DNA from 2 places in the Bacillus sp. FDAARGOS_235 genome. Region 1 is predicted to be linked to the other one. Evidence: a T-box and tRNA genes for the amino acid it is inferred to sense, from the RefSeq annotation. Region 1 holds a T-box; the other holds one or more tRNA genes.

Region 1 (20,718 bases):
GGCGATGGCTCATTAGTGAATACGAAAAGTAATAATGCAAAAAAATCATCTTATGTAAGTGCTACAGCGACCAACACAAGCGTTTATTATGGAGATGATTACGCTATTGGTAATCATACCTATAAATTAAATGGTTATAATGATGTGAATCACGAAACAAAAGCTTCCTGGTAAGAAAGAGAAAAAAGATATGCATCTTGCATATCTTTTTTCTCTTATATTTTAAATATATTGAGGTGTTATTTATGAAAAATATATATATCATTATCGGTTTTTTACTTATTTCTTTCTTTACAATGTATGTTTTGTTCCATGCTTCAATTATACAACCTTATACACCTTCCAAAGAAAATAAGAGAGAGAAACAAACCAATACTATTTCATACGGCTTGAAGGATAATCAAGGCCAACATATTAACAACGGTAGTGAAATTACTAGTGAGAATAATACAATTAACGTATCGTTATCCTTTATACATAATATTGACGAAGACCGAAAGTATGGATTAATTGTTCTAGAAGATTACGTACAAAAACCTTTCAAAATAGAAAATACTGTAAATGAACTATCACACTACTCTTTCGATATGAAACCAAATAGTTCGATTACTACGAAAATCTCTTTACACACTTCTCCTAACGCAAGCGAATTAGCCTTTTTAATTATTAAAAAACCTGAATATAAGTTAAAAGATAATGACTTACATAAAGCGTCTATACTAGAAGAGATTTTAAGTATGCGATATTCAATACATCATCCTCATAAAGAAAGTGAAACATTAAAGTTTACCCCTATACAGCCACATACTATTTTAAAAGATGGTCTTTATGAGCCATTATTTGTTACGAGCAATGAAGAGAAATTACAAACGGTATTTTCTGAAAAGGAAGGTGAAACATTAACTTTATCGAACGGAAATGAAACAAAAGATGAAATAGCTTATGCAATCGTGGCCTTTAAAGATTGGGAACAAGTTGAATTATTCCATAATAAAAACGTCGCTTATACTACAGTGGCACCAGAAACGAGACAAACTTTTACTTTCACACTACCTACAGTGGAACAGGAAAGTAATTTTCAACTAGTCGCATTCCCATTTCCTTATAAAGTTAGTGAAGATCATTATGTCAGTCAACAAGCATACGGTTCATTTCGTATCGTAATTGAAAATAAAAAATAAATATGTTCCCACTTTATACAATTACAACAACGTAAAAAGCCTACTCACACAAGTAGGCTTTTTCATACTACGATAACTTCGTCAATAACTGATTTAAATCTTTTTTCGTTTTCGACGTTAACGACTTCATTTTCGTAATATCGATCTTTTCTTTTTCCGCGCCTACAATTAACGGATACATACTTTGACCGATTGTTTTAGAATCCGTCGGATGTGATGCTTCCAACTCTTTTTCAATGACATCCCACTTCTCATTAATTTGTTTTCCAAGTTTATTTACTGTTTCTAATTTAGGGTTAGCAGCTAATTGCTTGTCTAAGCTTTCAATTAATGCCACAACTTCTTTTACATTTGTTTTCACAGCTACACTTTTCTTCGGATCTTTAGTAGTCTTTCCACTTGTCGTTTGGTCTGTCGTTTTCCCGCTAGTAGTTTGATCGGTTGCTTTGCCACTTGTAGTTTGCTCATTCGTTTTTCCTGTCGTTTCTTTTTCTTTTGTCGTTTTGCCGTTATTTTCTGTTCCAGATGATTCTTTTGTATTTTTTGCATCCTTATCTGTTTTTTCATTTGAAGAAGTATTTGTTTCTTTTTCAGTATCTTTCGTTGTTTTTGACGCTTCATCTGTACTTGTCGTTTTTGTTTCTCCTTCATTTTGTGCTGTTACTTGCTCTTTCTTTTCTGCCTCTTTATCTGCTGATGGACTACAAGCTGCCATAGTAAGCATTGTACCAATTGTTATCGATGCGATAGCGACCTTTTTCATTTTCATATAAATCCCCCTATGTTTACTTAATTTATCCTCCCCTTTACGATTCTATTTCCCCTTAAAAAATCCCTTTTCATACGAATCACCATCTTTCCGACAGTAATCTTCATAATAATACGTACAAAAACTGATAAACCGATTTGAATATTCGAGTTTCTTCTACTTCATTTTTCCTCTCTGCTGTAAAAGAAAAAGAGTATATTGTCACATCAAGAATTACTATCCTCATATGACGATATACTCTCCTATCAAATTTTTCTCTTTCTTGACATTTTATTTATACAAAAAAATATAAATATCTTAATTTTTTTGTTTCTCAACTATTGTTAACATAATATTTTTATGAGAAACCACCATTCGAATGAATGACTTGCCCAGTAATCCACTTCGCTTCTTCACTTACTAAAAAAGATATTAGGCGCGCAGCATCCAATGATTCTCCAACTCTACCTTGCGGGAATTTCCATACTAAATAATGTTCTAATTCCTCTGTAATCCACCCCGTATTCGTCGGTCCTGGATCAACGGCATTAACGGTAATCCCCTTCTCCATCGCAACTGGTGCTACTGATTTTGTAAATGCTTCAATTGCCCCCTTCGTTGCCACATATGCTAGTTCATCTGGCATTGGATCTAATGACTGCCCTGAAGTAAGATTAATAATACTTCCACTCTTCTTGTATGCATAATGTTTTATAAATAATGAACTTAATAACATAGTTGCCCGAACATTCACTGTATAATGTTTATCTAACTGTTCTACATTTAATTCCTCAATTCTCGTATGAGTAGCATACGCTGCATTATTAATTAAAATAGATGGATCACCTAATCGTTCTGATACCATATAAAACAAACGATTTGGTGAATAAGACTGTGATAAATTGATTTCTGCCATTTCACATCGAACACCGTAACTTTCAATCTCCTTCTTCAACAAAAAGGGCTCTTGATCATTCATTCCCCATGGCATCGCTTTATCATACTGAGACCAGTATGTGAAAAAAATGTCTATCCCTTTTTGAGCAAGCACCTTGCATACAGCTGCACCAATTCCATTCAGACGAGTTGCCCCTGTTACAATTGCTATTTTCTTCACCTTTTCTCCTCCATCTATGGATAAATCCCCTGCACGAATACAGAGGATCTACCTTCTTAATTAATATTTGACAATATACGTTCTGCACCTAATTTTAAAATTTTAATAAAGATATAATTTACAATCGTAAACATTGCAAATAAAACGATAAACATAACCCAAAGTCCGACTTGAAGGAAGAAGTATAATACACTTACTCCGGCTACAATAATTAAAGCTATTAAAATATTAGCTAAAAAATTCCACAAAGTTGTATATCGACTTTTAAATAATTTCTGCTCTGTATCCCAATGAATATCTGCAGTTTGTGCGTCCCAGCGTGTTCCAATTAAATTAATTAATAACAACCCGTTCGCACTTAGTAAAAACCACAGTATCATGAAGACTGGAGAAATTCCAGCTACAACTGCCATCGTAATACCAAATACTGCTAAAATAATCACATTAATTAACCAAGCAGTGATCGCTTTCGCAAAAAAGATATCCGAAGCTTTTACTGGTAAATATCGATTCACAAACCATGAGTTTCCATCACGTGAAAATGACGTCGTTGCAATGACGTTACTACCCATCAAAAATAACGATGCACAAAGACCAACACCGATTGCAAACCCCGTTGTCTCTGGATTGTTAATATACTCTGTAATAAACTTTAAATTCCCATCTTGTACAAATAAAATAAAGAACAACATAATCGGCATAACGAAAGTTTGTACGATACAATTTAAGAAAAATTGTGGTGTACGGAATAACGTTTTAAATTCTTTTTTCACATACGCTTTCAAATGTGAACTTTGTACGGTTGATTTCTGTAAACCTTCTGCTGAAATGACCTCTTTTTTTGCTGTACTCGTTGAAAGTCCAATAACCCCTTTTAAATATGTACGCTCTGCAATGTAATAAAACAACACAAAGAAGACAAATGAAATAAGGGCAAAGATCATTACATATAAAGGTCCCTTCCAATTTGCACTTTCTACTAATGCCACTGCTCCAAAATATGTAGTTGGAAAATAATTTGTCATTTGTACTATAAGAGAAGATTGATTATTTACAAGATATTCCGCAGCCCCATCTCCAGAAAACGCACTTTTATTTCTCCACTGCATAAATACGTTAATTCCTACAATAAATAGTATACTTACGATTCCAATAAATATATTTCCTCGATCTTTATTTTTTGCTATATTTGTATACCTCATGATTACTGTCATCAGTAACGAAGCTAATACTAACGGAACGATCGGGAAAAGTAAATAAATAAAAATCATATATATGTAATATGTAATAAATGCGCCACTTTTTAAACCGTACGTAATGAAGATTGGTAATAAAATGAATGAACTCATTACGTATTGTGTAATTAATACCGTTAAAAATTTTGCCGAAATAATTTGCGCTGGTTTTAATGGTAACGGCAGTAACATTTCAATATCATTGCTGTAGTAAAATACAGTTAAAATGTTCGTAATACTCATTAAAAATACCCATATACTCGCAATCGCAAGTCCCATTGCGATAATCATTCCTGGGTCTTGCCCTAATTGTTTCATACCTTCATACATTCCGTGCGTCATCGAACCAAATATTAAAAAACCAACAAATAAAATAGCTGCAAATGAAAATACATATGCCCATCGCTTCTTCTTATCTGTTATGAAATCTGCATAATTTAATTTCAATAATACTTTCGTTAACGTCCAAATTTTACTCATTGCCCGTCATCTCCAAGAACATTTTTTCAAGTGATTCATTGGATTTAAAATGATCTCTCATTTCATTTAAATTTCCTTTAAACTGCAAATTCCCCTTATTAATAATAGCAACCCGGTCACATATTTTTTCCGCGACTTCTAATACGTGTGTAGAGAAAAATACAATCTTTCCTTTATCCGCATGCTCTCTCATCATTTCTTTTAAAATATAGGCAGATTTCGGATCAAGCCCTGTTAACGGTTCATCTAAAATCCATACATCTGGCTCATGCACGAGCACACCAATAATAACAATCTTTTGTCTCATACCGTGTGAATAACTTTGAATTTGATCAGATAAAGCATTATAAAGGTCAAATTTCTTCGCTAAAGACTCTATTCGTTCTTGGCGTACTTCTTTCGGCACTTCATACATATCTGCCATAAAATTTAAATATTCAATTCCCTTTAATCGTAAAAACATATCTGGGCTATCTGGAACATAACCAAACGTCTTCTTCGCTTCCATCGGCTCTTCCATAATATTTTTGCCGTTAATCGTAATAGTCCCTTTGTCCACCCCATGAATACCAGTAATCATCTTAATTGTCGTTGATTTACCAGCACCATTCGGTCCTAAAAACCCAAAGATTTCTCCGCTAGGCACAGATAAACTTAAATCTTTTACTGCATAGGTAGACCCATTATAACTTTTTGACACATTCGTAATTTCAATCATTACATCCAATCCTTTCCTTAATTACCAAATAACTATATTGATATTATAGCATACTTCTATTTTAAGATTTTTACATTTTTCAGTTTATTTAACCTTTAAAATAAATGTACACCCCTAATCCAACAATTAAAACGACGGCTAATATAATATAAATCATCGTAAGACGTTTAATATTTCCTTTTGTCGCTTTACTATAATTCGCATCACCATTTCTCCCGATTAACACCGTCGCAATTACAGTAATCACTACAAGTAATACAACAATCATGATCCAAGTTAGCATTCCTTCCTCCCCCTCCTTACAATCATTTTACAATATTATCCTCTTTATTACGCAGTATATTTCCTCTTTTTACTATTATTATGAAAAGAATTGGAAAACTATTATAACCATACATCTCTACACGTGATATATTTATAATATAATGTGATTTATTTCTAACATAATAAGGAGGATGTATTTATGAAAACAACTTGGATTAAATATTTAGGATTCCTCGGTTTCTTCGGTTTTCTCGGATTTTTTTATGAAAAAGGATTGTTTACTATGTTCTGTTTCTTCTCCTTCTTCACATCGTATAGAACGGTTCAACACGATGAACTGTTTGAACAAATTGTCAATAAGTCGTGCCGCAATGCATTTATCGTTACATTACTAACTACCGCTATCATTATGTTTATTGAAATGTTATTTCCAAACCCTGCTTTACAAGAGATTGATATTGCTGTTATTTTCGCTACACTCATTCTTACGTTCGGTTTCTCTATGTTCTTTTACGATAAACCAGTTGATGAAATGGAAGATGCACCATGGCGTTCGTAACGAAAATAAAAGAATACCGCGCCAAATCGAATATGACACAAGAAGATTTAGCAAAGAGCGTTGGTGTACGCCGTGAAACAATTAGCCATCTTGAAAAAGGAAAGTACAACCCTTCCTTACAACTTGCTCACGATATAGCGAAGGCACTACATAGTACGATTGATGAGATTTTTATTTTTGAGGATTGATTAAAGGCATCCTGTCACCAGAATCACATAAAAAAATACCATCATTCTTTCCAAAAAGAATGACGGTATTTCTCATTGATTATCCATATAAAACTGCATGAAATACGCCTAACAGTAAGTATTGATCCTCTTTATAATCATCATCATACACATTCATCTCGATGTAATACATATCTTCCTCAAGACGAATATTCCAATCTGCGATTACATAGCCCTTTCGTAATAACTTTCCAAGCCCAATTGAAGTTTTGTGAACAACATATTCTTCTCTCTTATATGTAAAGGTAAATAAGAAATTTGCGTCTAATAACTTTCCGTCACATACAAGTATTTCATGCTCTGCATCATTATTATCTTTGTACGTTACTAAAATCTTTCTTTGGCGCTGCCTACTTACATCCTTTGCAATGACGCGAATATTATCCTTACTATCCTTTATTTCATAAATGATATTACTACCGATTTTTGGAATGAAGTCTAGTACTCTCATCAACGTATTTTTATAGTAGCCCCGTACTACGCCTACTTGTTTGCTTTCATTATAAACTTCTATTGATATTGTATCCGCTTTACTATCACACGGTCGTTTGTAAGAAAGCTGCATCATTCGCTCTCCTCTTAAGTACTGATCAAACGTCACAGGATATTCTATCGCACGCAGTTCCTTATTTAGCTCATATAAACAACGCCCAACGCTCTCTATTAATGCTGTAGTAGATATACGTTCCTGAAGTTCAAATTGTTGCCAACTGGAATAAATTCTCCACTGATTTTCCTCTTCATAGGAAAAACCAAGAATTATCTCATCACGGTCAGCCGTTTCATAATTCATATGTACGTTCTGCCCGTATTGAACTTGTTCCATCCACTGTCCTAAATAAATGCCGAGCTCTGCAACCTTCATGCATGACTTTTGAAAAAGTACTCTTTCACTCGCGCAAATCGTTACATCTCCTTCGATAAAGCCCTTTGAATAAGCATCATACCGTGACTCATCCTTCTGCGGGAGACTTTTGTCTAACTCAAATAAAAACGTTAACATCCTTTATTCACCTCTAGTTGTTACACTAATCATACATGACATCGCATTACTCTGAGAAACTATTTATATACGTATATTTAATTCACGCATTATAACACGTGAATGACCTTGTATAGTAGCGCTATTTTTTATTCTATATCTTAGTATATGAACTTATATGAGCGATTTTTCTAATATATCTATCGTAACTTACAATATATCAACGATTTTTTCAATATATCTATCGCAACTTACAATATATCAACGATTTTTCTAATATATCTATCACAACTTACAATATATCAACGATTTTTTCAATATATCGATTTTTCGACAAATATCAGCACAATTAAAATGAAGCTACCTTTTCTTCCGCCACTTCCCCAATTTCTAAAATTTGTAGCAGACTCTCCACTTCATAAGTCGGCTTAACACCCGTCATATTTTCTTTCAAACTCGGATTATACCAACACGTATCAATGCCGTAATCTTCTCCGCCTTTCATATCAGAAGTTAGCGAATCTCCAACCATTAGTACACTTGATTTATCCGTAATCCCAAACTTTTCAAACGCATAATCAAAAATCTCACGTGCTGGTTTTTGATGCCCCACTTCTTCAGAAATAATAATATGTTCAAAGAAGTTACGTAAAGGCGAATTTCCAATTCTCGATTGTTGCACCTTCGTATATCCATTCGTAATAATACCTAGCTTGCAATCTTGTAGATTTTCACATAATTGCACTGCACCTTCAATAAGATGTATTTCTTTCCCTAAGTTTTCAAGGTATACATCACTAAATTGCTGCGCATCTACTTCTATATGATGAAGTGCAAATAATTGTCTAAATCGATCTACCGCTAATTCACTTAGCGTAATCATTTTATTCTCTAAATCTCTCCATAACCCATTACTAATCTCTTTATAACTTGCAAGATAATCATTATACCCTGTAGGCATGCCGAACTGTACAAACGCGTTATGTAATGCGTTTCTTTCCGTTTCAGGGAAATCTAATAATGTATCGTCTACGTCGAATAATATAACGTTGTATTTCATGATGTTCTCCTCAATTCCTATTTTCAAAACTTCATTTTCATAGCTTCATTATAAACTTTTATATATTTCATTATAAAGTGCTTTGACTCGCTCTTTATAGAATACACCTTTATCCTTTATTTTCAAATGTGCTATAAATAAGTTTGCTAGCATGACCGCTGTATCTAGTCTATAAAATAAATTAACAATATGAGGGGTAGCATTAAAGATACTATCATTCTTATATCCATCTTTAAATTCATCCCAACTAACCTCATTTGTTTCAGCTATTCTCATAAGCTCCAATAACGGATGACCAATTAAAGCGTTATCCCAATCAACTATTGCTTTAACTTCTCCATTATACCCAATTAAATTGGCTGGTCGAATGTCCATATGTAATAAACACTTTACATGATTAGCTGTACTAAGAATATGTTCAATTGTTTGTGCATCTGGAAGTTTAATACCACAATTCGTAATTGTATTAAAACCTTCTACTCGTTTCACAATGCGTTCCGCTATATACTTACTAATTGGCTCTTTAATATTCTGCTCGTAATGTAAACCTTCAATTGGCATACTATGAAGCTTGCTGACTAACTTCCCTATTTCGTATGCCGAAATTGGCATATGATCCGTAGCCACATAATCCGATATTAAAAAATCAAGTTCGGTAGAAAGATGCAATCTGTGTATACTTGGTACTGGAATACTTTTTGAATGACAATACTTAGAAAGCTCTGCTTCCTTTTGCAACGAAATCCGACTATTAAATAAATCTTCATTTATATTTTCTACTTCTCTTTCCCACGGCACTCGAAATGCTAAAGGTCCCTTTCCTGAATCTCCGCGAAAAACAATATTTTGCACTCCCGTTCCAATCACCTTTAAATCCTGCACAGCTAATTCCTTATATTCTTGACTTAATATTGTTGTTAAACTTTCCCTTAACTCCTCTGCTTTTAAACGTGTATGGATCATTTTATCCCCCGATTCGTAAGTTCTTTTCATCCATTTTCTCCTCGGTGCACAACATCCTCATAAACAAAATTATAGCAATAATAATAAAAGGAGGCTAATCCAAATCAGCCTCCCTTCTTCTTATTTTTCTTCTAACAATAACATTTTCATTTCCTCTAACGACTCTTTCGTAAAGCCAAGAGCTTTTTCAGCGTATGCTTCAACTGATCCGTATTGCTTATGGATTCCATCAATCGCAGCTTGTAAATATTCGGCGCGTGCTTCAAACATTGCACCTAATATCGCTCTACTCTCATCGTTTTGTAGTTTTGCACCTAAAAAGGCCATCATTTTTTCATTTAATTTTTCACGGAAACCGTTACTTAGTAAATAATCTTCCATTACTGTTTTTTCTGGCACACCTAATAGAAGTAGTAATAATGCTGATCCAAATCCAGTACGGTCTTTTCCAGCTGTACAGTGGTTTACTAATGGTAAGTTTTCCGGATTTTGTGCAAGTTGTAAGAAGCTCACGAACGCCTCGTTACCACTTACGAAATCTTGGTTCATTTTCACAAGATATTCACCTGGTTTCCCCAACAGAGAAAGGTCACCAACTTGGAAAAACTCATTTATATTTAAGTCTTTCGCCAAGTCTTGCATAACTGGTAAGCACACTTGACGAGCACCTGTAATCTCTGGATTTGGCTTATGCTTCACTTCAAAGTCTGTACGATAATCACAGATTAACTTTAATCCAGACTTCTGTAAATACGCAATATCCCACTCTGTTAGTCCCGCTAATTCTTCAGAACGGTACAATTTGCCCCATTTTACTTTACGGCCTTCTGTCGTTTCATATCCTCCCATATCACGGAAGTTAAACGCTCCTTGTAGTGGCAATCTACGCTCAGCTACTGTCACTGCTTGTCCATTATTTCCTACTAGTCTAAAATATGGGCGTTCATTTTCACTCGGGTTTTCAATAGTGCATGATGATTCCCCGTTTACAGTTACAAGTAATTCTCCATTTTCTTCAATATAATCTGGTGAAGTACTCCAATAAATGCGTACTTCTTCTATATTATTTTCCCACTTTATATGTAACATATTATCTTCATTTCGTTCTACAGTTGCTTGTAGCCAATTTTCTTGCTGCTCCATTCTTTCACCAACGCTTTCTCTTATAATCGAATCTTTCTCTATTGTATTATAGGAATATCTACTTTGTCGTTCTCATTTTTCTTTTTATCTTACAAACAGGCAAAAAGTTCTTTTACTTGTTCATAATTTGTACACGGATTGCCTCGAAATGAGTTCGAGAGAGTACATCATTCATCCTCCTAAAACTTCCTCACATATCGCTCAGTAGAACTAAGCAGCTGACATCCATTCTTCCCAAAAACATCCTTCATCCACTCATTTTGTACATTTGTCTCGCCAATATAATAAGATGCACCTATTTCCTTTAAGACAAACATTGCACCTGTAAAGAATGCTGCTTCGTACCCTTTATTTCGCATATTTGGAGCCATTACGAAATACATAAGTTTCCCTTCTTCTAACGTACCTTTCTCAATATGCGGGATTACAATTCCTATTGGCTCTTCGCTTGCAACTGCTGTTAAACAATGTTCTTTCCATTGCTCACCAATTTCTTGTTTCATCATATGTACAAATTGATTATAGTCGACTTGTTCTTTCGTCATTTCGTTCCAAAAAGAATAAAAAGTATCCTCTCCTACTTCTTCAATCAGCTTAAAATCAATTTCACTTTCTACATCTTCTACTTCATATATATCCTTAAATACAATCATGTTTTCAGTAACATATTCAAATGAATACGTTTCAAAACATTTCTTATACACATCATAATTTGGACTTTTTGAAGAGATCTCAAAATGTAATTTTTCTACCCCCTCTTTTTCAGCCTCAGCAACGCAATATTGCATGATCTCTTTTAATTGCTCTTCTGTAAAAGCCTCTGCATTATTTTCTTTTATCATGATAGAAGAAGCACTTCTTCTTATTTTAAAATGTTTTTCTAACTGTTCTATTGTCGTCATATTCTTCCCTCATCTATGTCATACTCGAATTTCTAATGGTTCTCCTTGCATGAGCAGGATTGTCCTTGAATATATAGAATACTAGAAAAGATCGCATCTTTAAAGTGCGGAGGAGGTTCTCCATTGGATATTACAGCATTGCAACAACAGTTAGAGCTTATACAACAAAATGACTATACGCAACTGCATCATATAAATGTAAATGAGTTAACTTTGAACATGCTTCAGTACATCGGAACGACTGATAGTTACGTTCGTTACCAACTTATATATAAATGTTTTGCGCATTTCATTCATCATGAATTCCTTATGGACGATCAGCTGAAATTACTGTTACAAACATGTTTAAGTGATGAGTATTTATATTGTGACATTTACTCCCCACATACAGATGGGGTTTTCACACGTTCTTACACTGTTTCTTTAATTGCGTTAATACTTCAATTCGCTAACTCTCACTACTTTTTTACAGAAGAGGATATTGAAGAGATAAAAAATAAACTCATTACATATACAAACTTAGAAATGGACTTTCGAGGATATATCGAAAATAAAGGATGGGCTCATTGTATCGCCCACGTATCTGATGCTTTCACTGAAATTGTTCATAATTCACATACGACTTTTGAGTGGTATGAAGAGCTCATTCATTGTTTATTAAATAAAATCTTCATTCCATCTGATATTTTTCATAATAACGAAGATGAGCGTATTGTTACGCCATTAATATCCATGCTGTATCATGACTTCCAGCAAGATGAGTTAATTTCAATTATTTATAAAAAAATAAAAAGGCTTCCTCAAATTAGAAAACGCCTTTCGCTTAATGAGTATTGTATTTTATGTGCCAACATTAAAACCTTTTTACGTACATTATTTTTTAGAACAAAAGATGATCATAACTTAGCCTATACAGCACGTAAAACAGAAAAAATGTTAAAAGAACTTCCAAACTATTATTAAATACAAGGAGAAAAATTATGGGTTATATTGAAGACGTAAGAAATCTAGTAGGAAATCATCCACTTATATTAATAGGCTCACACGCCATTATATTAAATGAGAAAAATGAAGTATTACTACAGCTCCGAACAGACTTTAACCGTTGGGGTATTATTGGTGGTGCCTTAGAATATAACGAGACGTTAGAAGATGCTTTAAAACGAGAAGTATTTGAAGAAACTGGGCTTATCATTAAAAATCCAGAACTGTTCCGTACATACTCAGGACCAGATTTTTTTCAAATCTATCCAAACGGCGATCAAGTACACGGTGTACTCGTTATTTATATTTGCCGAGAATTCCACGGTGAACTTATATGTGATCAAGCTGAGTCAAAAGAATTACGCTTTTTTCCGCTTGATAGGTTGCCTATTACTCTTCATCCAGTCATTGAGCGGATTATTAAAGAGTTTCAGCACTCTAATTAAAAAACATTACAAAATAAGTACCTTATATTTTATATAAAAATATAACAACCTCATTTCTCGTCATTACAACGTGAAATGAGGTTGTTATCGTTCACCGTAAATCCCTATTTCCCCAAAAAATAATTAGATGATTTAACGTTCTTTTTCTACAGCTTTATATCCCTTTACAAATAAAATAGTTATATAAGAAATAATGAATGAAAAAACAGTATACATGCCCACCCAAAAGAAAAATGATGGATCGTACAATGTAACATTGAACATAAGAAAAATAAGAAATGTTACCATTGGCATCGCGTAAAATGTACCTATTTTATATGTCACAGCTATTGAAAACATACAAATAAGCAATGGATATATACAGAAAATAAAAATTGACTCACTCAATGTTATGTCCCCCTTTCTGAAGAAATAATAGCTTTCTCTTAAACATTTTGGGGAACAACAAAGTTTTATATTTTTTATTCGTTATTAGTAAATAAAATGTTAGATTGTTATCTCGATCTGATTTCCTTCAGGATCACTTACTACACTTTCATAATAACCATCTCCTGTAGTGCGTGGGCCATTTAACAGAGGATATCCTGCTTCTCTTAACCTATCCGTTAATTGGTCTACTTTTTCTTTGCTACCTACAGAAAATGCCATATGGGCATATCCTACTGTTTGTTTTTTTATTACATCGTCTATCCCTACCTGTCTCATAAGTTCTAGACGCGCACCACCTTCAAAAGTTATAAAGTAAGATTCAAACTTTTTTTTCGGATTGTGATACAATACATTCGCTTCACCATTGAAGTACTGTTTATAGAAATCACGCATGCCTTCTAAATCATTCACCCAAATTGCTACATGTTCAATTCTCATAATCGACACCTTTTCTTTTTATGGTATTCAACCAACAATTTGATATTTAATTTTCTTTGCTTGTTCTTGTAATCATAAGATCAAGTCCAAGGCTTTTTAATCCATATAAATAATCTTCTTCCCAATCGCTTACTGTTATTTTCGGAATATGTTCCGCCGGAATGTACTGTGGACAACTTTTTACAATTTGATCTATTACAAATTGATTCACTTCATCATCACAGAAAATAAACGCATGTGGATTAATAATAGCTATACATGTAGAAATTAATCGAGTAATAGCATCTATATTATATTCCTCTGGATTATTCGAATCTCTCACTTCATCTCCACTTCTCAAAGCTTGTAAGAAATTTTTATTATCATACTGCGGAACAAAAGATATCTCTCCCGAGAAAAATGTACTTCCTCGGACTACATCCCCATTTATCATAATACCCGCACCTGGACCATTTTGACCTGAATACAAATATACAAGAGAGGAATTGTCATGGTTTCCAGTGTTTTTATAATAACCAAGCACTGCGGCATTCATATCGTTCTCTATTACTACAGGTATAGAGAACAGATCCTCCAAATGACTTTTTAAATTAAAATTTTGGAACTTTTCATAACCAGGTATATAAAAAATACGACCATTATCTACCGAACCGGGCACACCAATTGATATAGAGCTTATTTTCGGGAATGTAGCGATAAGACTTTCAATATGTTTAGATAATAGGTTTACGCCAGTATCAATTAATGCACTTGAAGTACTTCCTTTTTCTTTTACTTCCCCTAAACAGTTAAAAATCGTATAGTTTGTCTCATTTTTTTCTAAAAATATCGCTAAACCTAACATATATTCCGGATTATAAGCATATCGTTTCGCTCTTCTTCCACCACTTGAATCATCTAAACCGACTAAAGTGACTTCACCGTCTTGTTTCATATTTTCTATAAATTTACTTATCGTTGGAAAACTGATTTCTAATGTATTACTAAGTTCAACTTTCGTTGCACTACCTCGCTCTAAAAGAGCTGTACGAATGCCGCGAAGGATCGTCTCTTTAATCGATTTTTGAGTAACAAATTGTTCACTCAAATCGCTCACCACCTTAATCAACATACTTATTAAACACTTTTAATAAGTTGCGTTGACAATATATCACACATCATTTTCTAAAGCAATAGAGATGATATATTTCCACTGCATGCACTCCTTGTTTAGCTCGATTTATTCTCTCTCGTAACAGACGATACAATTCCAGATAAGAGAACAAATAATAAAACAGCTAGCAAGGCATTACGTATTCCGAACGATTCCCCTAGTATACCTAAAAATGGTGGTCCGACTAAAAAAGCTGTATAACCGATGATAGAAACTGCAGCAACATTAGAAGTCGCATTTTCACGATCATCTCCAGCAGCAGAAAGACCAATTGGGAAACCTAGCGCCGCACCAATCCCCCACAGCACTACACCAACTGCTAGAAAATACGAGTTACTCCCAAATATTACGATTAAAATTCCTATAATCGCCACCATAATAGTAGCACGTACGACAGCGACACGACTGAATCGATCAAGGAAATAACTACTACACATACGAGCTAACGTCATTGCCAATACAAAAATTGTGTACATAATAGAACCTGTCACTACACTTTGCTGATGTCCATCTACCATCACGATAGGCAGCCAATCATTTGCACTTCCTTCTGCAAATGCCATTCCAAGCACAAAAAGACCAATTAAAAGCACCTTTTTTTCCATACGTAAGGAAGTACGCTTCGCTCGCTTTTTGTTCTGCGATTTCTCTTTCTTTCCTGTTCCGTGCGGAAGAAAACGATACACCATACATACAAGTAATAAAAACACGGCCGAAATCGCAAGAAACTGATACAGGATTGGGATGTGAAGCGAGGCGGCGACAGTGCCACTGAGCGCGCCTACTAAAGTTCCTACGCTAAAAAACCGTGGAATTTCGGTAGAAGTGCCATTCCTAATTTCTGCTCTATTGAAGAGCCTTCTACATTCAATGAGACTTCTGCCAACCCATATCCTACTCCAAATACTAGCAAGCTACCAAAAGCCCCTATGCTAGAAACAAAATAAATATTAATACTTAAACAAAGTAATCCAACAATTATTAAAAACATACTGCCTATAATAACGTCTCTAGCTCCCTTACAGTCAATAAAATGACTTGCACTCAGTAAACCAATTATTGAACCGACAGATAAACCGAACAAAATCCAGCCCATTTCTGCATTTGAAACTGCTAAAATATCTCGCGCCGCTGCTGTTCTAGAAATCCATGTAGCAAACGCGACACCTGGCAAAGCAAATAAGAGAAAAAGAGCGTTTCGAGAGGCAAGTAATGTCTTTGTATGATTGTCCGCACTATTTTTCTTCATATGAAACACCTTTAACATTGTCTATACAATACGACACCAGTTTATTCAATCATCCGTGAAAAACGATTTCTATAAGTCTATCATTTTCATAACTTTGGCTGGGTTACCACCAACAACTACATTACTAGGTACATCTTTTGTCACAACTGCTCCTGAAGCAATTACAGCATTGTCTCCAATTGAAATACCAGGGTTAATTATAGCTCCCCCGCCAACCCAAACATTGTTACCAATCTTTACAGGTTTCCCATATTCTTTGCCAGAATTCCGTTCTACTGGATGCAACGGATGCGTAGCAGTGTAAATGTGAACACCAGGTGCAAACATACAATTATCACCGATTCGAACTTCACAAACATCTAAAATCACACAATTAAAATTTGCGAAAAAGCTCTTTCCAACATGGATATTGTAACCATAATCACAACGAAAATCAGGATTAATGTGGGTTTTCCCATCAGCTGAAGAACCTAAAAGCTGATTTAATAACGTAAAACGTTGTTCATCTCCTGTCTCCATTGCCTCGTTATAAAGGCGTGTTAAACGTTTTGCCTCCACCCTATCAGCCACTAATTCTTCGTCATCTGCAATATACATTTCTCCCGCCAACATCTTTTCTTTTTCCGTTTTCATAGAATCATCTCCTTTGTAATCAAATGAGTCCTACTTATTAAACCTCTTTAATAAGCGACTTTAATTACACTTATTAAACACTTTTAATAAGCATCCCTATATTAACATACTTTTTAAAATGTGCAATTAATAAATTTAGAAAGACGATGCGAATTCCTCATTTTGCATGTAGATATAACGAATAAATAATTAAAATTCATATAGAAAAAACAAGGGAACGCTCAGCGTTCCCTCTCAAATCCAATCCGTTTTTTAATTTCCACCAAATTCACCTTCGCAATAGTCCCTGCCCTCTCAGCACCTTTTTCTAACGCTTCATATAGTAAATGCGGTTCATTCATATACGTTGCGTATTTTTCCCGAGGTCCTGCTAACTCACGATCTACAACGCGAAATAACTCTTTTTTTACATCGCCCCATCCGATTCCAGTTTCATATTTTTCACGCATTGACTGAATTTCATCTTTTGTCGCAAATTCTTTATAGATTGTAAATAACGTTTCTAGTTCTTTCGGTTCATTTGGAAGTGAAGAATCTGTTTTTATTTTTAAAATAAGCTTTCGTAGTTTTTCTCGCTCTGCAAATAACGGGATAACATTCCCATAACTTTTACTCATTTTTCTTCCATCAAGACCAGGTAAAATTGCCCCTTCTTCTTGCACTACATACTCTGGAAGCGTAAATGTCATGCCAAATGTATGATTAAAATACGTCGCAATATCACGAGCAATTTCAATATGCTGAATTTGATCTTTTCCAACAGGTACATGAGTAGCTTGAAATAATAATATATCAGCCGCCATTAAAATCGGGTACGTATATAACCCCATATTCACACCTGCATCAATTTCTAATCCCGCTTCTTTATTTTGCTCTACCTTCGCTTTATATGCATGGGCACGATTCATAAGCCCTTTCGGAGTTAGACAAGCTAATATCCAAGCTAATTCCAAAATCTCTGGCACTTCTGTTTGTCGATAGAAAATAACATCTTCTCCAAGTCCGAGTGATAACCATGTAGCTGCTACCTCTTTTGTATAACTACTGAACTTCTCTGGATCATGCACTGCATTTAACGCATGATAATCAGCTATAAAGTACAATGCTTTTCCTTCATTATTTTTTGACATTTGCAATGCAGGTTTAATTGCACCAATATAATTTCCTAAATGCGGATAACCCGTTGGTTTAATTCCTGTTAACATTATTTTTTCGCTCATACTAACTCCTCCTTTCTCAAAATAAAAAACAAAAAGAGTCTCTCATCCTTAAAAAGGACGAGAGACTCCCGCGGTACCACCTTTATTAGCTATCATTAGCTCACTTCATACTTCGATAACGTGAAGTAACCGTCTTTACCTACTCATTTCAGTTAGAAGCTCCAGAGCCCATTCCATATTCATCCCTTACTGATTCCCACCACATATCAGCTCTCTGAAAAGTTTTGAACATGTACTCTTCTCTTTCATTGCTTTTTCGTTTTTTACAGTTTATCACATTCCCTTTCCAATTAAACCCTAATTTTCTGTTTTATATAGCAGGAATTTCCACCTTAATTGTCTAATAATATATAGGTTTGCAGAAGTAATCGAAACAACTTTGGAGGTTTTTTCATGGTAAAATATATATCCATTTTAGGTTCAACAGGATCCATTGGCACATCTGCATTAGATGTCGTTTCCGCTCATCCTGAACATTTTAAAATCGTCGGTTTAACCGCAAATTATAATATCGATCTTCTCGAAAAACAAATTGAATCGTTTCAGCCTCGTATTGTAAGCGTAGCGACAAAAGAATTAGCGGACACATTACGTTCTCGTATTTCAACAAATACAAAAATTACATATGGAACTGATGGTTTAAATGAAGTATCTACCCATCCTGATACAAATCTTGTATTAAGTTCAGTTGTCGGTGTTTCAGGTTTACTCCCAACAATTGAAGCATTAAAGGCGAAGAAAGATATCGCCATCGCTAACAAAGAAACTTTAGTTGCCGCTGGTCATATCGTAACTGAACTAGCGAAACAAAACGGATGCCGCCTAATTCCAGTCGATAGTGAGCATTCAGCTATTTTCCAATGTTTAAACGGAGAAAATAATAAAGAGATTGAGAAGTTAATTGTCACAGCTTCTGGCGGCGCTTTTCGTGATAAAACACGTGAAGAAATGAAAACATTACAAGCGAAAGATGCTTTAAAACACCCAAACTGGTTAATGGGAGCAAAACTAACGATAGATTCTGCCACGTTAATGAATAAAGGGTTTGAAGTGATGGAAGCTAAATGGCTGTTCAATATTCCTTATGAAAAAATTGATGTTATGATTCATAAAGAAAGTATCATTCACTCCTTAGTGGAATTTATTGATGGATCAGTCATGGCACAGCTCGGTGCTCCTGATATGAGAATGCCGATTCAATATGCGTTTCACTACCCTACTCGACTACCTTCATCCTATGAAAAATTAAATTTATTAGAAATTGGTAGTTTGCATTTTGAAAAACCAAATTTAGAGAAGTTCCCCTGTCTACAATACGCATTTGAATGTGGCAAAATTGGCGGTACAACTCCAGCCGTATTAAATGCAGCGAACGAAATTGCAAATGCACTATTTCTTAAAAATGAAATTGCATTTTTTGATATCGAAAAAACAATTTACAATACAGTTGAAGCTCATCATAACGTAAAAGATCCTTCACTCGATGCTATATTAGAAGCTGATCAATGGGCACGCCAATACGCAAATCAATTATTAATAAAAAAGAGCTAAAACAGTTTTCTCTGTTTTAGCTCTTTTTTTACGTATTCAATTTTACAAATCTATAACCATGTGTAACTAACACTTTTAATATCGCATATCCTGGAATTGCTAAAACTATCCCCATAATACCGAATAAATTACCAGCAGTTAAAATGATAAAGATTATTGTAATCGGATGGATATCTAGCTTTTTCCCCATTACTTGCGGGGAGATAAACTTACCTTCTGCTAATTGCACAACCATCATAACGATAATTACCTTTAAAACCATTCCTGGCGAGTCAATAAATGCGATAATTAACGCTGGAGTTATTGCAATAACTGGACCTACGTACGGAACGATATTTACAATCATCGCTAAAATAGCAAGTAATACCGCATATTTAATACCAATAATAAGATAGCCAATTAATAGCATGATACCGATAAACAAGCTAACGATAATTTGCCCTCTTATATACGAACTAATCGCATAATGCATATCATCTAGTATTCTCATTGCTGCCGGTTGTCTTTGCTCTGAAATAAACTTCAAAAAGTGATTCGGTAATTGTTCACCATCTTTTAATAGATAGAACAATATAAACGGAACCATGACAAATGTTAAAACAACTTCTGTAAGTGTACTTAAAAATCCAGTTACATTTCCAGTTACTGATGATAATGACTTTGTAAAATCAACTGTATAGTCTTTTACTATATTCGCTACATCAATATTTAAATTCTCCTGAATTTTACCAAGTAAATTACTTTCCCCAAATCTACGTGCTGCTCGTTCGATTTCATGACCGAAATACGGTAAGTTATCTATTAATGCATCAATTTGATCTTTAATAATAGGGATAACCGTTACAACTAAAAACACAAATAATCCTAGTACTATTAAATATATCGAGGCTATCGATACGATTCTTGAAACACCTTTCTTTTCTAAAAGTGAAACGAATGGGTGCAAGATATAAAATAGCACTCCGGCTAATAATACCGGGAAGAATATTGTTTTTAAAAAGACGATAAACGGAGTAAAAACGAAAGAAATTTTTGT
Region 2 (7,971 bases), 2.4 Mb from region 1:
GTAAAATAAAATACCAATTAATTCCATAAAAAGGAATCATTATCCTGAAAAAATTTATTTTTATATTGATTTCATATTACATTTATGTGAATACACCCACTATATTATATCTTTATACTATAATAAAATTACAACTAACTATACAACTAGAGGAGGTCTCTATTATATGAATATGAAAGCTACAGCTCTAACAGCAACTACTGTCGCAATCGCCTCATTACTTCCTTCTATGGGCGAAACAAATGTACAAAAAGCAAACGCTGAACAATTATCTAATGTCAAAACTGGATATGTCAAAGTCGATCAAGTAGCCTTACATAAAGAAGATAATACAAATAGCACATCCCTTGATACAATTCGCTTTAATACGAAAGTTAACATACTTAAAACAACGAAGGATTGGTATAAAGTATCTGTTAATAATAAAGTAGGCTATGTACAAAAAGATGCTATTCTGCAAAAAAACAAACTTCAATCTACTAATCAATACATCGTCAATGCTAATGCATTGAACGTTCGCTCTGAACCTAATTTAGAATCTTCCATTTTAGATGTATTACCAAATGGTAAGTTCGTGACTATTCAAGGAGAACAAGGCGAATGGTATAAAATTTCACATAACGGTCAAACAGGTTATGTACAAAAAGCATTCGTATCTAATGGTTCGCAGCCCTTAGTAAAAGGAATCACAGTTCAAAATGATACGAAATATACTGTTGCAACACCTAAATTAAATGTACGTAACAATGCTAGCACAAATGGTACTCTACTTGGTTCTTTACAAAACGGTACACAGATACAAGTAGTAGAAACAGTAGGAACTTGGTATAAAATTCGTTTTGGCACAGGATACGGGTATGTGGCCAAACACTATGTGGTACAAAATCAACAGCAATCACAAGCTCAAACAGCTCAATCTTCAGCTATTCCAGCAGTTTTCAAATTCCCTACCCAAGGAAAAATCAGCTCAACCTTTGATATACGCTGGGAACAAATGCATTATGGAATAGATATTGCAGCACAAGGTAACGTCTCCATTCAAGCTGCCGCTGCAGGTAAAGTTATTAAATCATATTATTCAGCTAGTTATGGCAATGTAGTGTTCATCGCCCATCAAATAAACGGGAAATTATATACAACAGTTTATGCTCATATGAAAGATCGCACTGTACAAGCTGGTGATCAAATACAAACTGGACAATTACTAGGTCATATGGGTAACACAGGTCATTCATACGGACAACACCTCCATTTCGAATTACATAATGGAGAATGGAATTTTGAAAAAACAAATGCAGTAAATCCACTGCCGTATTTAGTTAGGTAAATTGTATGCCACGCAATATACCTCTCTTCATTGAATACTTAGCCTTTTTAGGTTTAATCTGTTGTTTAATAATTTACAATACAAACACTGTATTTTTATCTATTATCATTGCTTTTGTTGCTCTAGAAATTATGATGGAGTCATTTCAAGTGCGACTAAAGCAAAAAGTTGCCCATGTTTATAATGCTATTTTTCTATTAAGTGCCCTTATAACAAATGTTATTAGTAATGGCTTTTATTTATCTACTATAATTCCCGTATTCTTTATGGCTGTTTTATTATTCATAGCTAGATACATTAATGTCCCTAATAATAAAAAACATGAACAAGAAGCTTAGAAAGAGGAGACACTGTGTACCAATCTTTCAAAGATAACACAATGAAATATATATTGAATTTATACGGAAAACTAAATACTTTTTTTGGTATACAAGGAAGTTATACTGCACAACTTCTCCTATATGGAATGCTATTTCTCATCTTAATCACTTTCTCCTTGTTTTACTAACAAAAAAGGATCTCACATAACATTGAGATCCTTTTTAATTTATATTAATTTTTCATATGTAAAATACTGTTTAGCCACAAGCATATTTTTCATAAATAAAACTAAGATTATATTTTTTCTCTAAACCCATTCTTTGTTCATCGTCACACCAATAGAAAAGAATATCATGAATCGTCGCATAACGCTTATTTTTAAGAAATAGTTTAAAGAATGATGGTAAACAATCATGTAATTGTATAAATATATAATTGCGTAGTATTTCCTCTTTATATTCAATGCCCTTACAAATATACAGTAATTCTTCACAATAATATGCATGCTGTGGAACTTGAATCATTTCGAAAAATGGCACGTATGATAATAACTTTCCGATAAAATGGTTATATCGATCCATTATACCTATTGTCATATGTTCCATCATTTCTTTCATCACATATAAATAATCATCTACATGAGTTGTCTTTAGTGGATCTAATCGATCTGAAATTTGAGAAAGTACAGCTCTTTGACAAGCTAAAACTACTTGACTAGGTCCATAATATGATAGAAAATCTGTACACTTACGATACTTTCGCAACAAGTCATGTCTATATAAATCATACACAAAAGTATTACAATACATCGCTAGACTCATCATATCACTATTCAGCTGCTCTTTTGACTGTGCTTTAGCCCTCTTACACATATAGAAGAATGTAAACTCTAATATTTCTTTTTGAGATAATAGATGTTTACAATTTGTTATACATTTCTCATTAAATTTAACTCTATCCCAAATTTCTACATCCCCATCTGTTAATTCCCCGACACGATATTTAATAACTAAATAGTTTAAAGCAACTGCTTGTGTCAAAAGATCCCATGTTTCATATTCCAATGAAGTTTGGACAAATTCAGCTAGCCCTTGTGTTACCATAAAAGTATTTGCCTCTTCATACCAACCAATCTCTTGACATAAACGAAGAATACGTACTAAGGTTGGAATTTCATCTTTATGAAACTGTGGTAAATTCTTTACTCTATTCATTCCATAAACGATAACTGCTGCTAAATTTTCTTCTTTATAAAATTCTTTTTCTTTCCATGCTAATATAGTTCGCTCTTTTCCTTCACCTTTTGGGTGACAAGGTACAAGTAAAGATAATAATTCAGCAAAATTATTTGGTTCTATATATGTATCTGTAACCAAATTCCAATTTGGATCGCCCTGTACAGCCCTCATATAATTCCCCTTCCCTTTTTATCCCGCTATTTGCCGGGCAGTAAGACGCCCACCTCAAAATCCAGTGAATGCGAGGAAGTTAGGTGGGAAATAAAACTGCCGATAAAAGCCCGATTGGTTCAACGAATAATCATTGGCGGATGGACAAAACCCCCAATAATTAAAGTTTCACTTTATCTACGTAGGAAATATTAATTCATTATTACAACACTAAAAATAAATATTGTTATATTCAAAACCTATCATAATACTTATATCTATCAGTATATCACTTTTTCTCTTATTTAAAATTAGGAATGAAAAATTTAAATAAACTGTCGAAAACCTTAACTATGTACTTATTATATAATGTCTCAGATACATCACGCTAATATATTAGTTTAATCCACATATACTAGAATAATGTATCTGATTTTTATCCATCATTTATCCCACTATTTGCGGACAATAACACTTTCACTAATTAAAGTTTAACTTTATTCCGTACGTTCCGAGATTTCACTTAAAGCGAACCCAGCTTGATCATCTGCCGCTTCTCTTATAGCTAAATCACCTAATGCTAGCATCCCGACAAGTTGACCGCCCTCAACTACTGGCAATCGTCTAATTTGATACTGTGCCATTAATTCTGTAGCTTTTTCAATAGAATCATCTGGAGAAACCGAAACAATGTTTGTCGTCATTACATTTGTAATTTTATTAGACCCAGGATGTTTTTCAGCAATCCCTCGAACAACTAAATCTCGATCAGTAACAAGCCCAACGACTTGTTCATTTTCAAGAACAGGAATCAATCCAACTGATTCTTCCTTCATTTTTACAGCAGCCTCATATACATTATCTAACGGTGTACAATGTACAATATGAGTACTCATAAAGTCTCTAACTTGCGTCATTTTTTATCTCCTCCTTTTAATACATACCATAGTTTTTCCTAAATCCCTTTATTTATTTGAGGAAAATAAGATGATAAAAAAGAGGATTATACACAATAAAAAAGAGCCAGCATATTGCTGACTCTTTCTTTATGACCCGTACGGGATTCGAACCCGTGTTACCGCCGTGAAAGGGCGGTGTCTTAACCACTTGACCAACGGGCCATGGCTCCGCAGGTAGGACTCGAACCTACGACCGATCGGTTAACAGCCGATAGCTCTACCACTGAGCTACTGCGGAATAAATATATGGTGGGCCTAAATGGACTCGAACCATCGACCTCACGCTTATCAGGCGTGCGCTCTAACCAGCTGAGCTATAGGCCCATATACTTTACAGGGGCAGTAGGAATCGAACCCACACTGGAGGTTTTGGAGACCTCAGTTCTACCTTTAAACTATGCCCCTAAATGATGCCGGCTAGAGGACTTGAACCCCCAACCTACTGATTACAAGTCAGTTGCTCTACCAATTGAGCTAAGCCGGCATAAAAAAAATGGTGGCTCGGGACGGAATCGAACCGCCGACACGAGGATTTTCAGTCCTCTGCTCTACCGACTGAGCTACCGAGCCAACATAAATGGCGGTCCCGACCGGGGTCGAACCGGCGATCTCCTGCGTGACAGGCAGGCATGTTAACCACTACACCACGGGACCATTTGGTTGCGGGGACAGGATTTGAACCTGCGACCTTCGGGTTATGAGCCCGACGAGCTACCGTACTGCTCCACCCCGCGACAATATAATATTTTAAAAATGGAGGAGGTAGAGGGATTCGAACCCCCGCGCGACTCTCGCCGCCTGTCGGTTTTCAAGACCGATCCCTTCAGCCGAACTTGGGTATACCTCCATGAAGGAAAAAAAATATTTTATTATTATATGTAGCTAAACCATTTCAAAAGAAAATGGAGGAGGTAGAGGGATTCGAACCCCCGCGCGATTCTCACCGCCTGTCGGTTTTCAAGACCGATCCCTTCAGCCGAACTTGGGTATACCTCCGAGACATATAATAAATAAAGTGGAGCCTAGCGGGATCGAACCGCTGACCTCCTGCGTGCAAGGCAGGCGCTCTCCCAGCTGAGCTAAGGCCCCATGTTTTTGGGAAAATCGGGAAGACAGGATTTGAACCTGCGACCCCCTGGTCCCAAACCAGGTGCTCTACCAAGCTGAGCCACTTCCCGTTAATAAAAGCGCGCCCGAGAGGAGTCGAACCCCTAACCTCTTGATCCGTAGTCAAACGCTCTATCCAATTGAGCTACGGGCGCATATGGTGCCGAGGGCGGGGGTCGAACCCGCACGGTGGTCACCCACCGCAGGATTTTAAGTCCTGTGCGTCTGCCTGTTCCGCCACCCCGGCATGTCATATTGAAAATTGGAGCGGAAGACGGGATTCGAACCCGCGACCCCAACCTTGGCAAGGTTGTATTCTACCACTGAACTACTTCCGCAAGACATGTTATGAGATATTTTATTAAAAGTGCGGGTGAAGGGAGTCGAACCCCCACGCCAAAGGCGCTAGATCCTAAGTCTAGTGCGTCTGCCAATTCCGCCACACCCGCATATTTTATTGAAAATGGTGAGCCATGAAGGATTCGAACCTTCGACCCTCTGATTAAAAGTCAGATGCTCTACCAACTGAGCTAATGGCTCTTAATGGCTGGGCTAGCTGGATTCGAACCAGCGCATGACGGAGTCAAAGTCCGTTGCCTTACCGCTTGGCTATAGCCCAATAATTAAGAAATGGTGGAGGGGGGCAGATTCGAACTGCCGAACCCGAAGGAGCGGATTTACAGTCCGCCGCGTTTAGCCACTTCGCTACCCCTCCGACATAAATGGTGGAGGATGACGGGATCGAACCGCCGACCCCCTGCTTGTAAGGCAGGTGCTCTCCCAGCTGAGCTAATCCTCCATTTGCCTGGCAACGTCCTACTCTCACAGGGACAAGGTCCCAACTACCATCGGCGCTAGAGAGCTTAACTTCCGTGTTCGGTATGGGAACGGGTGTGACCTCTCTGCCATCATTACCAGACTATATTCATTTAAGACAAGAATCATTTTAACTTATTCAACTTTTAAAGTCAATAAGTTTTTTATATTCTTTCAAAACTAGATAACATTGCTTCATATTATATGGTTAAGTCCTCGATCTATTAGTATTCGTCAGCTCCACATGTCACCATGCTTCCACCTCGAACCTATCAACCTGATCATCTTTCAGGGATCTTACTAGCTTACGCTATGGGAAATCTCATCTTGAGGGGGGCTTCATGCTTAGATGCTTTCAGCACTTATCCCTTCCGCACATAGCTACCCAGCTATGCCCTTGGCAGAACAACTGGTACACCAGCGGTGCGTCCATCCCGGTCCTCTCGTACTAAGGACAGCTCCTCTCAAATTTCCTACGCCCACGACGGATAGGGACCGAACTGTCTCACGACGTTCTGAACCCAGCTCGCGTACCGCTTTAATGGGCGAACAGCCCAACCCTTGGGACCGACTACAGCCCCAGGATGCGATGAGCCGACATCGAGGTGCCAAACCTCCCCGTCGATGTGGACTCTTGGGGGAGATAAGCCTGTTATCCCCGGGGTAGCTTTTATCCGTTGAGCGATGGCCCTTCCATGCGGAACCACCGGATCACTAAGCCCGACTTTCGTCCCTGCTCGACTTGTAGGTCTCGCAGTCAAGCTCCCTTATGCCTTTGCACTCTACGAATGATTTCCAACCATTCTGAGGGAACCTTTGGGCGCCTCCGTTACACTTTAGGAGGCGACCGCCCCAGTCAAACTGCCCACCTGACACTGTCTCCCGGGTCGATAAGACCCGTAGGTTAGAATTTCAATACAGTCAGGGCGGTATCCCACCAGCGCCTCCACCGAAGCTAGCGCTCCGGTTTCAATGGCTCCCGCCTATCCTGTACAAACTGTACCAAAATTCAATATCAGGCTACAGTAAAGCTCCACGGGGTCTTTCCGTCCTGTCGCGGGTAACCTGCATCTTCACAGGTACTATAATTTCACCGAGTCTCTGGTTGAGACAGTGCCCAAATCGTTACACCTTTCGTGCGGGTCGGAACTTACCCGACAAGGAATTTCGCTACCTTAGGACCGTTATAGTTACGGCCGCCGTTTACTGGGGCTTCAGTTCAGAGCTTCGCTTACGCTAACCCCTCTCCTTAACCTTCCAGCACCGGGCAGGTGTCAGCCCCTATACTTCGCCTTACGGCTTCGCAGAGACCTGTGTTTTTGCTAAACAGTCGCTTGGGCCTATTCACTGCGGCTTTCCGTTAAGAAAGCACCCCTTCTCCCGAAGTTACGGGGTCATTTTGCCGAGTTCCTTAACCAGAGTTCTCTCGCACACCTTAGGATTCTCTCCTCGCCTACCTGTGTCGGTTTGCGGTACAGGCACCTTTTATCTCGCTAGAAGCTTTTCTTGGCAGCGGGGAATCAAAGACTTCGCTCCATAAGGAGCTTCCCCATCACAGCTCAGCCTTCACGATAAGCGGATTTGCCTACTTATCAGCCTAACTGCTTGGACGTGCACAACCAATCGCACGCTTCTTCTATCCTTCTGCGTCCCTCCATTGCTCAAACGATAAAGAGGTGGTACAGGAATATCAACCTGTTGTCCATCGCCTACGCCTGTCGGCCTCGGCTTAGGTCCTGACTAACCCTGAGCGGACGAGCCTTCCTCAGGAAACCTTAGGCATTCGGTGGACGGGATTCTCACCCGTCTTTCGCTACTCATACCGGCATTCTCACTTCTAAGCGCTCCACCAGTCCTTCCGGTCTGACTTCACTGCACTTAGAACGCTCCCCTACCACTGATACCATTGGTATCAATTCGCAGCTTCGGTGGTGTATTTAGCCCCGGTACATTTTCGGCGCAGAGTCACTCGACTAGTGAGCTATTACGCACTCTTTAAATGGTGGCTGCTTCTAAGCCAACATCCTAGTTGTCTAAGCAACTCCACATCCTT

Evidence for each region. A T-box is a leader RNA that pairs with one kind of tRNA and senses whether it is charged. The one in region 1 lies ahead of A6J74_RS28300 (tryptophan--tRNA ligase), so its partner is inferred to be a tRNA-Trp.
Region 2: it encodes a tRNA-Trp, which carries the amino acid that the T-box ahead of A6J74_RS28300 (tryptophan--tRNA ligase) is inferred to sense. The anticodon was not compared.

Annotation. Positions count from the first base shown of each region.
Region 1 covers NZ_CP020437.2:5,021,890-5,042,607, reverse strand. Annotated here, with positions in the region: gene A6J74_RS28410 (hypothetical protein) at 1-174, shown strand, start outside; gene A6J74_RS28405 (hypothetical protein) at 246-1,181, shown strand; gene A6J74_RS28400 (hypothetical protein) at 1,249-1,950, opposite strand; gene A6J74_RS28390 (SDR family oxidoreductase) at 2,288-3,046, opposite strand; gene A6J74_RS28385 (putative ABC transporter permease subunit) at 3,103-4,761, opposite strand; gene A6J74_RS28380 (ABC transporter ATP-binding protein) at 4,754-5,479, opposite strand; gene A6J74_RS28375 (hypothetical protein) at 5,568-5,762, opposite strand; gene A6J74_RS28370 (DUF3796 domain-containing protein) at 5,943-6,302, shown strand; gene A6J74_RS28365 (helix-turn-helix transcriptional regulator) at 6,290-6,490, shown strand; gene A6J74_RS28360 (tubby C-terminal domain-like protein) at 6,570-7,532, opposite strand; gene A6J74_RS28355 (YjjG family noncanonical pyrimidine nucleotidase) at 7,861-8,571, opposite strand; gene A6J74_RS28350 (phosphotransferase family protein) at 8,620-9,564, opposite strand; gene A6J74_RS28345 (tyrosine-protein phosphatase) at 9,655-10,677, opposite strand; gene A6J74_RS28340 (hypothetical protein) at 10,857-11,579, opposite strand; gene A6J74_RS28335 (DUF2785 domain-containing protein) at 11,703-12,542, shown strand; gene A6J74_RS28330 (NUDIX hydrolase) at 12,560-13,009, shown strand; gene A6J74_RS28325 (YbeF family protein) at 13,142-13,396, opposite strand; gene A6J74_RS28320 (VOC family protein) at 13,496-13,876, opposite strand; gene A6J74_RS28315 (ROK family transcriptional regulator) at 13,923-14,963, opposite strand; partial or broken gene A6J74_RS28310 (MFS transporter) at 15,086-16,278, opposite strand; gene A6J74_RS28305 (maltose O-acetyltransferase) at 16,348-16,911, opposite strand; gene A6J74_RS28300 (tryptophan--tRNA ligase) at 17,133-18,131, opposite strand; T-box leader at 18,182-18,389, opposite strand; gene A6J74_RS28295 (1-deoxy-D-xylulose-5-phosphate reductoisomerase) at 18,525-19,682, shown strand; gene A6J74_RS28290 (AI-2E family transporter) at 19,711-20,718, opposite strand, start outside.
Region 2 covers NZ_CP020437.2:2,173,843-2,181,813, forward strand. Annotated here, with positions in the region: gene A6J74_RS13110 (SH3 domain-containing protein) at 167-1,327, shown strand; gene A6J74_RS13115 (hypothetical protein) at 1,333-1,665, shown strand; gene A6J74_RS13125 (DUF3965 domain-containing protein) at 1,906-3,057, opposite strand; gene A6J74_RS13130 (CBS domain-containing protein) at 3,534-3,953, opposite strand; tRNA gene A6J74_RS13135 (tRNA-Glu) at 4,086-4,157, opposite strand; tRNA gene A6J74_RS13140 (tRNA-Asn) at 4,159-4,233, opposite strand; tRNA gene A6J74_RS13145 (tRNA-Ile) at 4,243-4,319, opposite strand; tRNA gene A6J74_RS13150 (tRNA-Trp) at 4,330-4,400, opposite strand; tRNA gene A6J74_RS13155 (tRNA-Thr) at 4,407-4,479, opposite strand; tRNA gene A6J74_RS13160 (tRNA-Phe) at 4,490-4,565, opposite strand; tRNA gene A6J74_RS13165 (tRNA-Asp) at 4,574-4,649, opposite strand; tRNA gene A6J74_RS13170 (tRNA-Met) at 4,653-4,729, opposite strand; tRNA gene A6J74_RS13175 (tRNA-Ser) at 4,750-4,842, opposite strand; tRNA gene A6J74_RS13180 (tRNA-Ser) at 4,899-4,991, opposite strand; tRNA gene A6J74_RS13185 (tRNA-Ala) at 5,012-5,084, opposite strand; tRNA gene A6J74_RS13190 (tRNA-Pro) at 5,100-5,173, opposite strand; tRNA gene A6J74_RS13195 (tRNA-Arg) at 5,184-5,257, opposite strand; tRNA gene A6J74_RS13200 (tRNA-Leu) at 5,261-5,349, opposite strand; tRNA gene A6J74_RS13205 (tRNA-Gly) at 5,366-5,440, opposite strand; tRNA gene A6J74_RS13210 (tRNA-Leu) at 5,471-5,551, opposite strand; tRNA gene A6J74_RS13215 (tRNA-Lys) at 5,567-5,642, opposite strand; tRNA gene A6J74_RS13220 (tRNA-Gln) at 5,647-5,721, opposite strand; tRNA gene A6J74_RS13225 (tRNA-Tyr) at 5,734-5,817, opposite strand; tRNA gene A6J74_RS13230 (tRNA-Val) at 5,826-5,901, opposite strand; rRNA gene rrf (5S ribosomal RNA) at 5,906-6,021, opposite strand; rRNA gene A6J74_RS13240 (23S ribosomal RNA) at 6,123-7,971, opposite strand, start outside.